3 regions of the Pseudomonas sp. m6p genome follow, and region 1 is predicted to be linked to each of the others. Evidence: predicted binding sites of a transcription regulator. Region 1 holds the regulator's gene; each other region holds the start of a gene.
What was found. The regulator FliA, encoded in region 1, starts transcription of late flagellar genes. The targets are predictions, from matches to a motif close to CTAAAGTTTNNNNNNNNNNNGCCGNTAA.
Positions count from the first base shown of each region.

Region 2: the regulator FliA is predicted to act here: its motif matches at 2,108-2,135, upstream of ACYZUM_RS01760 (methyl-accepting chemotaxis protein).
Region 3: the regulator FliA is predicted to act here: its motif matches at 1,561-1,588, upstream of ACYZUM_RS11500 (methyl-accepting chemotaxis protein).

Region 1 covers NZ_CM147084.1:976,012-980,644, forward strand. Annotated here, with positions in the region: gene flhA (flagellar biosynthesis protein FlhA) at 1-157, shown strand, start outside; gene flhF (flagellar biosynthesis protein FlhF) at 169-1,509, shown strand; gene fleN (flagellar synthesis regulator FleN) at 1,623-2,453, shown strand; gene fliA (RNA polymerase sigma factor FliA) at 2,450-3,190, shown strand; gene ACYZUM_RS04605 (chemotaxis response regulator CheY) at 3,358-3,729, shown strand; gene ACYZUM_RS04610 (protein phosphatase CheZ) at 3,748-4,536, shown strand; gene ACYZUM_RS04615 (chemotaxis protein CheA) at 4,591-4,633, shown strand, end outside.
Region 2 covers NZ_CM147084.1:386,854-390,687, reverse strand. Annotated here, with positions in the region: gene ACYZUM_RS01765 (chemotaxis protein CheW) at 1-258, opposite strand, end outside; gene ACYZUM_RS01760 (methyl-accepting chemotaxis protein) at 258-1,880, opposite strand; gene ACYZUM_RS01755 (tellurite resistance TerB family protein) at 2,298-3,020, opposite strand; gene ACYZUM_RS01750 (LysR family transcriptional regulator) at 3,198-3,834, shown strand, end outside.
Region 3 covers NZ_CM147084.1:2,553,438-2,557,271, forward strand. Annotated here, with positions in the region: gene ACYZUM_RS11485 (MmcQ/YjbR family DNA-binding protein) at 1-29, shown strand, start outside; gene ACYZUM_RS11490 (DUF1294 domain-containing protein) at 158-586, opposite strand; gene ACYZUM_RS11495 (undecaprenyl-diphosphate phosphatase) at 583-1,413, opposite strand; gene ACYZUM_RS11500 (methyl-accepting chemotaxis protein) at 1,716-3,350, shown strand; gene pnuC (nicotinamide riboside transporter PnuC) at 3,500-3,834, shown strand, end outside.

The DNA of each region.
Region 1 (4,633 bases):
AGGTCAACCGGTGATCCTGTTGGTAGCAGGCCCGATCCGCGCGATGCTCTCGCGTTTCGGTCGCCTCGCCGTCCCGGGGCTGCACGTGTTGGCCTACCAGGAAATTCCGGACAACAAGCAAGTGACCATCGTTGCGACAGTAGGGCCCAACGGCTGAGGTAGTGGTTTATGCAAGTTAAGCGTTTTTTCGCCGCCGATATGCGTCAGGCCATGAAGCTGGTTCGTGATGAGCTGGGCGCTGATGCCGCCATCATTGGCAACCGCCGCATTGCCGGCGGCGTCGAGCTGACGGCGGCGCTGGATTACAAGTTGTCGGCGCTGGCGCCACGGGTGCCGAACATGGAACTCGAGGACGAACTGCGCAAGACCCAGTCGCGCATCGTCACCGCTCAGGCCGAACTGAGCCTGCGTGGCGAAGCCGATGGCAATAGCAATCGCCAGATCTTTGCCGGGCTGCCGTTGACGGCCGGCCTGCCACTGACCGCTGCCGAGCCGTTGAGCGAACCGACCTACGCCGCCCCGGCGCGTCCGGCGCCGGCAGCTGCACCAGCATCGGCGGGTGTCGATCCGCGTGCGCTGGATTCGATGCGTTTCGAATTGAACAGTCTGCGTGAGCTGATGGAAGTGCAGCTCGGCACCCTGGCCTGGAACCAGCTGCAAGGCAGCCGTCCGGCGCAAGCCAATCTGTATCGCCGCCTGCAGCGCATCGGTCTGTCCGGGCCGTTGTCGCGCGACCTGCTGGCGATGATCACCGACATCGAAGAACCGCGTCAGGCCTGGCGTATGCTGCTCGCGCACCTGGCGCGGATGATTGCCGTACCGGAAGTCGAGCCGCTGGAAGAGGGCGGGGTGATTGCCATGGTCGGCCCGGCCGGCATGGGCAAGACCACCACCCTGGCCAAACTCGCTGCGCGCTACGTGCTCAAGTACGGCGCGCAGAATGTGGCGCTGGTCAGCATGGACAGCTTCCGCATCGGTGCGCAGGAGCAACTCAAGACCCTGGGGCGGATTCTCAACGTGCCGGTGACCCACGTCGATCCGGGCCAATCGCTGGTTCAGGCGCTGGACCCTCTGCTGCGCAAACGCGTGGTGCTGATCGATACCGCCGGCCTGCAGGCCAGCGATCCGGCGCTGCGCATGCAGCTGGAAAGTCTGGCCGGGCGTGGCATCCGTTCAAAAAATTATCTGGTGCTGGCAACCACCAGCCAGAAACAGGTTCTAACCGCCGCTTATCACAGTTACAAGCGTTGCGGGCTTGCCGGCTGCATCCTGACTAAACTGGATGAGACGGCCAGCCTTGGCGAAGTGTTGAGCCTGGCGATCAGTCATGAACTGCCGGTCGCGTACCTGACCGATGGCCCACGGATTCCGGATGATCTGCATCTGCCGCGCCGTCATCAGTTGGTCAGCCGCGCCGTCAGCGTGCAAATGCAGGAAGAACCCAGCGAAGAAGCCATGGCTGACATGTTCGCTGATATCTACCACAGCCCGACCAAGCAGGTTGGCTGAGGTAATGAACAGTTTTTGTACCTACATCGATGGTCTGCCATGCATTGTTCCGGTTGTGAACGCGCAGCCAGTAATGTGGCCTCCGTCTATGCAAGACAAGGTAAAGAAATAACATGGGCAGCATGCATCCCGTACAGGTGATCGCGGTGACCGGCGGCAAAGGTGGCGTCGGCAAGACTAACGTGTCAGTGAACTTGTCTCTGGCGCTGGCAGAGCTTGGCCGTCGGGTCATGCTGCTGGACGCTGACCTGGGGCTGGCGAACGTCGACGTTCTGCTGGGACTGACCCCCAAACGCACGCTGGCCGATGTAATCGAAGGCCGCTGCGAGCTGCGCGACGTGCTGTTGCAGGGCCCCGGCGGGATCCGCATCGTGCCGGCCGCTTCCGGCACCCAGAGCATGGTGCACCTGAGCCCGGCGCAACATGCCGGTCTGATTCAGGCCTTCAGCGACATCGGCGACAATCTCGATGTACTGGTGATCGACACCGCTGCGGGCATTGGTGACTCGGTAGTCAGTTTCGTGCGCGCCGCGCAGGAAGTGTTGCTGGTGGTCTGCGACGAGCCGACCTCGATCACCGACGCCTACGCGCTGATCAAACTGCTCAACCGCGACTACGGCATGAACCGCTTCCGCGTCCTCGCCAACATGGCGCAGAGTCCGCAGGAAGGGCGCAATCTGTTCGCCAAGTTGACCAAGGTCACGGATCGCTTTCTCGACGTCGCCTTACAATACGTCGGCGCGGTGCCGTACGACGAAAGCGTGCGCAAGGCAGTGCAGAAGCAGCGAGCGGTCTATGAAGCCTTTCCGCGTTCCAAGTGCGCGCTGGCGTTCAAGGCGATCGCACAGAAGGTCGATACCTGGCCGCTGCCTGCCAACCCGCGTGGGCACCTTGAGTTTTTCGTCGAGCGCCTCGTGCAGCAAACGGCAGGGCCTGTGTTATGACCGCCAGCGGTATGAACTACTACAAGAAATCGGCACGTGACGCGCAGTACGAGTTGATCGAGCGTTACGCGCCACTGGTCAAGCGCATTGCCTATCACTTGCTGGCGCGCTTGCCGGCGAGTGTGCAGGTTGAAGACCTGATTCAGGCCGGGATGATCGGCCTGCTCGAAGTCTCGACCAAATATGACGCCAGCAAAGGCGCCAGTTTCGAAACGTACGCGGGCATTCGGATCCGCGGCGCGATGCTCGATGAAGTGCGCAAAGGGGATTGGGCACCACGCTCGGTTCACCGCAACACCCGTATGGTCAGCGACGCAATTCGCTCAATTGAAGCTAAAACCGGCCGTGATGCTAAAGATCACGAGGTTGCGGCCGAACTCCAATTGAGTCTCGATGATTACTACGGGATTTTGAATGACACGCTGGGCAGCCGGCTGTTCAGTTTCGACGATCTGCTGCAGGACGGCGAACACGAAGGGCTGCACGAGGATGGCGCCAGTGCTCATCTTGAGCCGTCACGCGATCTGGAAGATGAACGCTTCCAGGCTGCGCTGGCGGACGCGATTGCCAATTTGCCGGAGCGTGAGCGACTGGTGTTGGCGCTGTACTACGACGAAGAACTGAACCTCAAGGAAATCGGTGAAGTCCTTGGCGTCAGTGAATCGCGGGTCAGCCAGTTACACAGCCAGTGCGCGGCCCGTTTGCGGGGGCGTTTGGGGGAGTGGCGAGCGCGCTGAAGGCAGTGTGGGGACACTGCGAACGAGGCTGGTGCGGTGATGAACGGCACCGGTCTTGCTCTGTTGTGCTCCAGACAGTCATCGAGTGCTTTGCCGGATTGATTGAAATGGCGCGTCCAGGTGCTGGGCGCGTTTAAGACTGCTTGGAGGTCGAATTGGACAAGAACATGAAAATCCTCATCGTTGATGACTTCTCAACGATGCGGCGGATCATCAAGAACCTGCTGCGTGATCTGGGGTTCACCAACACCGTCGAGGCCGACGATGGCACCACTGCCATTCCGGTGCTCAACAGCGGAAGCATCGACTTTCTGGTAACGGACTGGAACATGCCGGGCATGACCGGTATCGACCTGCTGCGCCACGTGCGTGCCGATGAAAAACTCAAGCACCTGCCCGTGCTGATGGTGACTGCCGAAGCCAAGCGCGAGCAGATCATCGAAGCGGCCCAGGCCGGCGTGAACGGCTACGTGGTCAAACCTTTCACGGCTCAGGCGCTGAAAGAAAAAATCGAGAAGATTTTCGAACGCATCGGCTGATGAACGCGCGGGGGAGCTATGGAGCATAACGAATCTTCACAGGGCGATTTCGAATCGACCCTGAAAAAACACGCGGTCGAACTGGTCGAGAGCCTTGAAAAAGGCAGGTTCGGCGACGCTGTGCAACTGATCCATGAGCTCAATCAGACCCGTGACCGTGGCCTGTATCAGGAAGTGGGCAAGCTCACACGCGAACTGCACAGTGCGATCGTCAACTTCCAGATCGATCCGCACATGCCACAGGCCGAGGAAGTGTCGCAAATCACCGACGCCACCGAACGCCTGGGCTATGTGGTCAAGCTGACCGAAGCCGCGGCCAACCGCACCATGGATCTGGTGGAAAGCGCCACCCCGGTGGTCAATGGCCTGGCTGAAGAAGCCCAGGCGCTGAGCACCGATTGGGGCCGCTTCATGCGTCGTGAAGTCGGGGCTGAAGAGTTCCGCGAACTGGCGCGCCGGGTCGACGGTTTTCTGTCACGCAGCAGCACGGACAACCGTGCGGTGTCGAGCAACCTGAACGACATCCTGCTGGCTCAGGATTACCAGGACCTCACCGGTCAGGTGATCAAGCGTGTGACCCAACTGGTCACCGAAGTCGAAAGCAATTTGCTCAAACTCGTCCTCATGGCCAGTCAGGTTGACCGCTTTGCGGGCATCGAACACGACCGTGCCGCGATGCTTGCAGAAAAAGATCCACAAAAACATCTCTCGCAGGGTGAAGGTCCGCAGATTCATGCCGATAAACGAGAAGACGTTGTGTCCGGTCAGGACGATGTGGACGATTTGTTATCCAGCCTCGGATTCTAGAGTTTTGGAATTTTAGGTTTTTTGGGTTTTTAGACCTGTAGGAGCACCCCATTAATGAGCTTCGGCGCCGATGAAGAGATCCTTCAGGATTTCCTGG
Region 2 (3,834 bases), 590 kb from region 1:
GGTGCTGGTACGCGCCTCGGCCGGTTGGCCGAAGGTCAGCGCACTGAGGTCGATGGCCGGCACCACCGCACCGCGATAGGCGAACACCCCGGCGACCCAGTTCGGCGCTTGGGCAATCGGCTTCAACGGCAGGCGCGGCAACACTTCCGCCACCTCGGTGGCGCGCAAGGCGTAACGCTCGCTGCCGATGCGAAACAGCAGGAACAACGCCTGCTTCGCCACCGGCGCTGCGCTGCGTTTGGCGGTGATTTCGCTCATCAGACTTTGAATCGCGAAACGCCACTGCGCAGCCCGACGGCCACCTGGCTCAGTTCGTCGATGGCGAAACTGGCCTGACGCAACGACTCGACGGTCTGGCTGCTGGCGTCGCCCAACTGCACCAGCGCATGGTTGATCTGTTCGGCACCGGTGGCCTGGGCCTGCATGCCTTCGTTGACCATCAACACCCGCGGCGCCAGCGCCTGCACCTGATGGATGATCTGCGACAGTTGCTCGCCGACCTGCTGCACTTCGGCCATGCCCCGGCGCACTTCTTCGGAGAACTTGTCCATGCCCATCACGCCGGCAGACACCGCCGACTGGATCTCGCGGACCATCTGCTCAATGTCGTAAGTGGCGACGGCGGTCTGATCCGCCAGACGCCGTACTTCGGTGGCGACCACGGCAAAACCACGGCCGTACTCACCGGCCTTCTCGGCCTCGATGGCGGCGTTGAGCGACAGCAGGTTGGTCTGATCGGCGACCTTGACGATGGTCACCACCACCTGATTGATGTTGCCGGCCTTCTCGTTGAGGATCGCCAGTTTGGCATTGACCAGATCGGCTGCGCCCATCACCGAGTGCATGGTGTCTTCCATGCGCGCCAGGCCTTGCTGGCCGGAACCGGCGAGTACCGAGGCCTGATCGGCGGCGGTGGACACTTCGGTCATGGTGCGCACCAGATCCCGCGAGGTGGCGGCGATTTCCCGCGAGGTCGCGCCGATTTCGGTGGTGGTGGCCGCGGTTTCGGTGGCGGTGGCCTGTTGCTGCTTCGACGTGGCGGCAATCTCGGTCACCGAGGTGGTCACCTGCACCGAGGAACGCTGGGCCTGAGACACCAGCGAGGTCAGCTCGGTCATCATGTCGTTGAAGCCGGTTTCCACCGCGCCGAACTCGTCCTTGCGATCCAGATTCAGACGGCTGCTCAAGTCACCGGTGCGCATGATTTCGAGGATCTTCACGATGCGGTTCATCGGCGCCATGATCGCGCGCATCAGCAGCAGGCCACAGGCACCTGCCGCCAGCACGGCCACCAGCAGCGAGACAAACATGCTGACCTTGGCCGCCGCTACCGCCTCGTCGATGTTGGCCATGGCCTGATCGGCGACCCGCTTGTTCTCGCCGATGATGTCGTTGAGTTTCATGCGACCGGTGTACCAGGCCGGGGTCAGCTTCTCGGTGAACAGCTTGACCGCGTCGGCTTCCAGGTTGCGCTTGTGCAAGTCGAGCACCTGATCCTGGATCTGCATGTAGGTGTCGTGATCCTTCTCGAACGCAGCGAACTCGACCCGGTCCTCGTCGGTGGTGACGGTGTTGCGGTAGTTGGCCATCTGCTCCTGCAGGCGCGTCTCGAACGCCTTGTAGTCCGCCGCATCTTCACTGCTGATACCCTGCCCTTCCTTGAGGCCCAGCAGCTCTTGGGTCTGCAGATAACTGTCGACCCACGCGCCGCGGATCATCGAGCTGTAATAGACGCCGGGAACGGCGTCATCACGCACGCTGCTTTCACTGGCTTCGATTTTCAGCAGGCGGGAATACGAAACGACGACCATCAGCAACATGATGGCGATAATCACCGCAAAGCTCGCCAAAATGCGTTGGCGCAACGTCCAGTTCTTCACAGTGATTCCTCGTGCCTAAGTCGAAATGCGGGGAGTATAGCCGAGGGCGGTGTCTCATTTATAAGACGCTTTTTAACCCTCGGGCCGACCCGAGGTGGTTGGCGGGAAGGCTCTGGGGTGGGACTGTCCGACAATCCGGGGCTGACGTGCCAGTGATGGAACGGCAAAAAGGGGCGATGGATCGGCCATTGCTGTTGTTGTGAGGCTGGAAACGCAATCGCGAGCAGGCTTCGGTGCCTGGCGCAAAACCTGTAGGAGCTGCGGCACGCTGCGATCTTTTGGGGGGGGGGGGGGGGGGGGGGGGAGAAAGGGGGGGGGGGGGGGGGGGGGGGGGGGGTTGGGGGGGTGAGAAAAAAAAAAAAAAAACCCCCCCCCCCCCCCCCAGCTCCTACACAAGTACCGCGTGTTCAGGCAGTTCTATAGCGATACCTGTCGCACCTGTTTCTCCAATTCCACCTTCAACCCCGGCTCCAGCTTCAGTTGCTTTGCCAATTCCTCCAGATACGCCTTTTCCATAAAGCTCTCCTCATCCACCAGCATCACGCTGGCGATGTACATTTCCGCCGCCATCTCCGGCGTACTCGCGGCGCGGGCGACGTCGCCTGGGTCGAGGGGTTTGTTGAGTTCGGCGTGCAGCCAGTGTTGCAGTTCCTGATCGTTGTCGAGTTTGGTGAATTCGCCTTCGATCAATTGGCGCTCGCGATCATCGATATGGCCATCAGCCTTTGCGGCGGCGACCAGTGCTTTGAGAATGGCCTGGCTGTGTTGCTCGGCCTGCGCCGGTGGCAAGCGGTCGAGGGTTTGCGGTTCGGTTTGTGGGGCGGTGCCTTTTTGCGCGTTCCAGTTGCCGTAGGCCTTGTACGCCAGCACACCCAGCGCCGCGAGGCCGCCGTAGATCGCGACCTTGCCGCCGACCTTGCGCACTTTCTTGTTGCCGAGAAGCAGCCCCATCGCCCCGGCCGCCAGCGCACCACCGCCGGCTCCCGACAGCAGACCGCCCAGCGCCCCTGAGCCTGAAGACCCACCAAGCAAACCGCCCAGGCCGCCAGCCGCCGGTTTGTTCTGCGCGCCGCCGGCCTTGTTCTGCAACAGATCCTGGCCGGATTTGAGTAGTTGGTCGAGCAATCCACGGGTGTTCATGTTCCGCCTCCAAAACAGGGGTTATCCGGATCTATCAGGCCCTCAGCCTAGTTCGAAAGTGCCCTGGCCCGGCCTGCGAGTGTGCTTCCAGATGTTGCTCAGCAGGCGCAGGCCCTTCGTGAAAATCGATATACACTCAGGCCAATCGATAAAAACCGCCCACCGGGTACCCTTCTCATGATGACCCTGCGTCAGATCCGTCACTTCATCGCGGTGGCCGAGACCGGCTCGATCTCCGCCGCCGCGCAAACCGCGTTCATATCCCAGTCGACCCTGACGCTGGCGATCCAGCAACTGGAAGAGGAAATCGGCGTCAGCCTGTTCAACCGTCACGCCAAGGGCATGACCTTGACTCATCAGGGTCATCAATTCCTGCGCCAGGCGCATCTGATTCTGGCAACGGTGGATAACGCCAAGCGCAGCCTGCAACAAAGCACCGACCAAGTGGCCGGGCAGTTGATTGTCGGCGTGACCAGTCTGGTGGCCGGTTATTACCTCGCCGATTTGCTCACCCGTTTTCAGCGCGCCTATCCCAATGTCGAGATCCGGGTGATGGAGGACGAGCGGCCGTACATCGAACATTTGCTGGTCAGCGGCGAGATCGATGTCGGCGTGCTGATCCTGTCCAACCTCGAAGACCGCCACGCCTTGCAAACCGAAGTGCTGACTCACTCGCCGCACCGTCTGTGGCTGCCGGCCCAGCATCCGCTGCTGGAGCACGACAGCATCAATCTCGCCGATGTTGCCCGCGAACCGCTGATTCAACTGAACGTCGACGAGATGGATCGCAATGCCCAGCGCCTGTGGCGCGGCG
Region 3 (3,834 bases), 1.6 Mb from region 1:
AAAAAACTCAAATCGGATTACTGCTCTGAACCCGATCCCTGTAGGAGCTGCCGAAGGCTCGGGCCGCGTTCGGACGATCTTTTGACTTTGATCTTTGAAAAAGCAAGATCAAAAGATCGCAGCCTGCGGCAGCTCCTACAGGGGGATTTGCGGTGATTCAGAAGAGTGACAGCAGGTTCGAACCCAGAAACAACTGGTCGATCCAGAACACCTGATGCAGCGCCACAATCACCCAGAACAGAATCTGGAACGACACCTTGCGCGTCTTGTGCCGGAACACCTGCTGGGCAATCAGCGCACCGGGCCAGCCGCCGGCCAGTTCCAGCGCATGCAGGATGTTCTCCGGCGTGCGCCAGGCATCGGCGCGGGCCTTGCGCTTGTCTGCCCAGTACATGAAAAACGCCAGCACACTGACAACCCCATAAGCCGTCAACGGCACCAACGAGATGCCGCGCAGCCACATCGACAGCGAGCCGAACAGCGGCAGCGCGCAGACGATCAGCAGCACTGCCAGTTTCAGTTTCAGATGCTGAATGCCGCCGCCGGACGGGCGTCCATCCGGGCGGCGTGCGCGGGAATCACTCATGGTTTGGCCGCCGACCAGTCCACCCAGCCGAACTGCCAGGTCGCCAGAATCACCAGACCGAAGACGATCCGGTACCAGGCGAACGCCGCGTAGCTGTGGCTGGCGATAAACTTGAGCAGACCGCGCACGGCAATCATGGCGAAGATAAACGCCGTGATGAAGCCGATGGCGAATACCGGGAAATCCGCCGGCACGAACAGGTGGCGATACTTGTAACCGGAGTACACCGCCGCACCGACCATGGTCGGCATTGCCAGGAAGAACGAGAACTCGGTCGCGGTCTTGCGCGACAGTCCAAACAGCAGACCACCGATAATCGTCGAACCGGAACGCGAGGTGCCGGGAATCATCGCCAGGCACTGGGCGAACCCGACCTTCAGCGCGTCTTTCCAAGTGATCTCGTCCACGCTTTCGGCGTGCACTTCATGCTGGCGGCGCTCTGCCCACAACATGATCACGCCGCCCACCACCAGTGCGGTCGCGACGGTGATCGGGTTGAACAGGTACTGGTGAATCAGGTCGGCAAAAATCACCCCCAACACCACCGCCGGCAGAAACGCGATCAGCAGGTTGGCCGTAAAACGTCGCGCGCTCGGCTGGGTCGGCAAGCCAATCACCACATCGAGAATCTTGCGACGAAACTCCCAGACCACCGCGAGGATCGCGCCGAGCTGAATAATGATGTTGAACGCCATGGCCCGTTCGCCGCCGAAGTCGAGCAAGTCGGCAACAATGATCTGGTGTCCGGTACTGGAAATGGGCAAAAACTCCGTCAGCCCCTCTACAACTCCAAGAATCAGTGCCTGCAAGGCGATCCAAAGATCCATCAGTCCCCCAAAGAGCGATGCACGCTGGCATGCCCCGATAATATTTTTACGTTCACTGCGATCAGCGTAGCTGTTTATTGCTGTACCGATTCCGCGCGCACAGCATCCACACGAAACGGTCAAAATTCCGTGAAATATCAACTTGGATTCAGGTTTTCGCGCGCGGGGCCGAAATCCTAACAGACAAGCCTTAATAGTGCTGCGGCGTTATACGACTTGGGTCGCGTATGCCCGACCACTCAAACGTGGTTGGATGCTGGCGTTGATTTATTACAAGAAAAATAAATCGGAGTGGCAGCGTTATGAACAGCTTGCGCAGTGTGTCGATCAGCCGACGCTTGTGGCTCATTTTGATTGTGGCCGTGGTCATGTTGTTGACCTTGGGTGTGTTGATGCTCAAGCAGATCCACGATGACCTCTACCACGCCAAGGCGCAGAAAACCCAGCACGTGGTGCAGACCGCGAGCGGCTTGCTGAGCTACTACCACGACCTGGAAACCGCCGGCACCCTCACCCGCGACGCCGCACAGAAGCAGGCACTGACCGCCATTCGCGGACTGCGCTACGACCAGAGCGACTACTTCTGGATCAACGACCTCACCCCCGTGATGGTCATGCACCCGACCAACCCCAAACTCGAAGGCCAGAACCTCTCGGCGATCCGCGATCCGGACGGTTTTGCGGTATTCAACGAGATGGTCGCGATCGCCAAAAGCAAAGGCGCGGGCATGGTCGATTACCGCTGGCCGAAGCCCGGCGCCAGCGAACCGGTCGCGAAAACGTCCTATGTAAAACTGTTCGAGCCGTGGGGCTGGATCCTTGGTTCCGGCGTTTACGTCGATGATGTGCAGAGCGAGTTTCGCGGTCAGTTGATCAAGGCCTCGGTAATCGGCCTGGCGATTGCGCTGATCATGGCCCTGCTGGTGATCTTGATTGCCCGCAGCATCGTGCGTCCGTTGCAGGAAACCGTGAACGCCATGGCCAACATCGCCAGCGGCGAAAGTGACCTGACGCGCAGCCTCGATACCCACGGCCAAGACGAAGTCACACAACTGGCGCATCACTTCAACGCCTTCACCGCCAAGTTGCGACGGGTCATCGGTGACCTGCAGATCTCGGCCAGCGCCCTGGGCCAATCGTCCAGCGAACTGGGCAACGATGCGACCCAGGCCCAGCAGCGCAGCCAGCAGCAATCGCAGCAGATGGAGCTGGTGGCGACCGCGATCAACGAAGTCACCTACGGCGTGCAGGATGTGGCGAAGAATGCCGAGCATGCTGCCGCTGAAATGCGCGATGCCGAAGCCCAGGCGCAGCAGGGCCAGATCAACATCGACGGCAGCCTGCAACAGATCGACAGACTGTCCGGCACCATTGACCAGGCGGTCGAAGTGATCCGCACCCTCGCCGCCGAAAGCACGCAGATCGGCAGTGTGCTGGAGGTGATCCGCTCGATTGCCGAGCAGACCAACTTGCTGGCCCTCAACGCGGCCATCGAAGCGGCCCGTGCCGGTGAACAGGGCCGGGGCTTTGCGGTGGTGGCCGATGAAGTGCGGCTGCTGGCGCAGCGCACGCAAAAGTCGACGGCGGAAATCCAGACCATGATCGAGCGCCTGCAGAACCATTCCGAAGCGGCCGTGAAGGTCATCGGTGACAGCAGCAAGGCCTCGCAACTGACCATCGAGCAGGCAGGACTGGCCGGCGCGAGCCTGAATGCCATCGGCCAGGCGCTGCGTAATCTCAACGGTCTGAACGCGTCGATTGCCAGCGCCACGCTGCAACAGGCGCATGTGGTCGAGGACATCAACCAGAACGTCACACAGGCGGCCGGCCTGTCTCACAGCACTGCGCTGGCGGCGGAGCAGTCAAGTGCGGCGAGCGTGAAGTTGGGGCAGCTGAGCGAGCAGTTGAATCAGCTTCTGCGCCAGTTCCGCGTCTGACCCCTCAACCTTGTGGGAGCGAGCCTGCTCGCGAAGGCGTAATGTCAGTCAACATCTGCATTATTGACATACCGCTTTCGCGAGCAGGCTCGCTCCCACAGGTTTTTGGGTACAATCCGCTCCCTCCTCAACTCCCTCAAGGAACCCCCATGTCCGGGCTTGAACTGTTTGCCGCCACCCTCGGTGTGATTGCCGTGTGGCTGACGGTCAAACAGAATCCATGGTGCTGGCCGATCGGCCTGGTCATGGTGTTGCTGTACAGCTGGATTTTCTATGACGTGAAGCTGTACTCGGACATGTTGCTGCAAGTGATCTACGCCGCGCTGCAAGTCTACGGCTGGTGGCAATGGACCCGCGCCGGGACAATGCATGACGGACGCGACGTCACGCGTCTGGATCGGCGCTCGATCCTGTTCGGCCTGAGTGTCGGCGCACTGGGCAGCCTGCTGCTGGGCGCGGCCATGGCGCACTGGACCGACGCCGC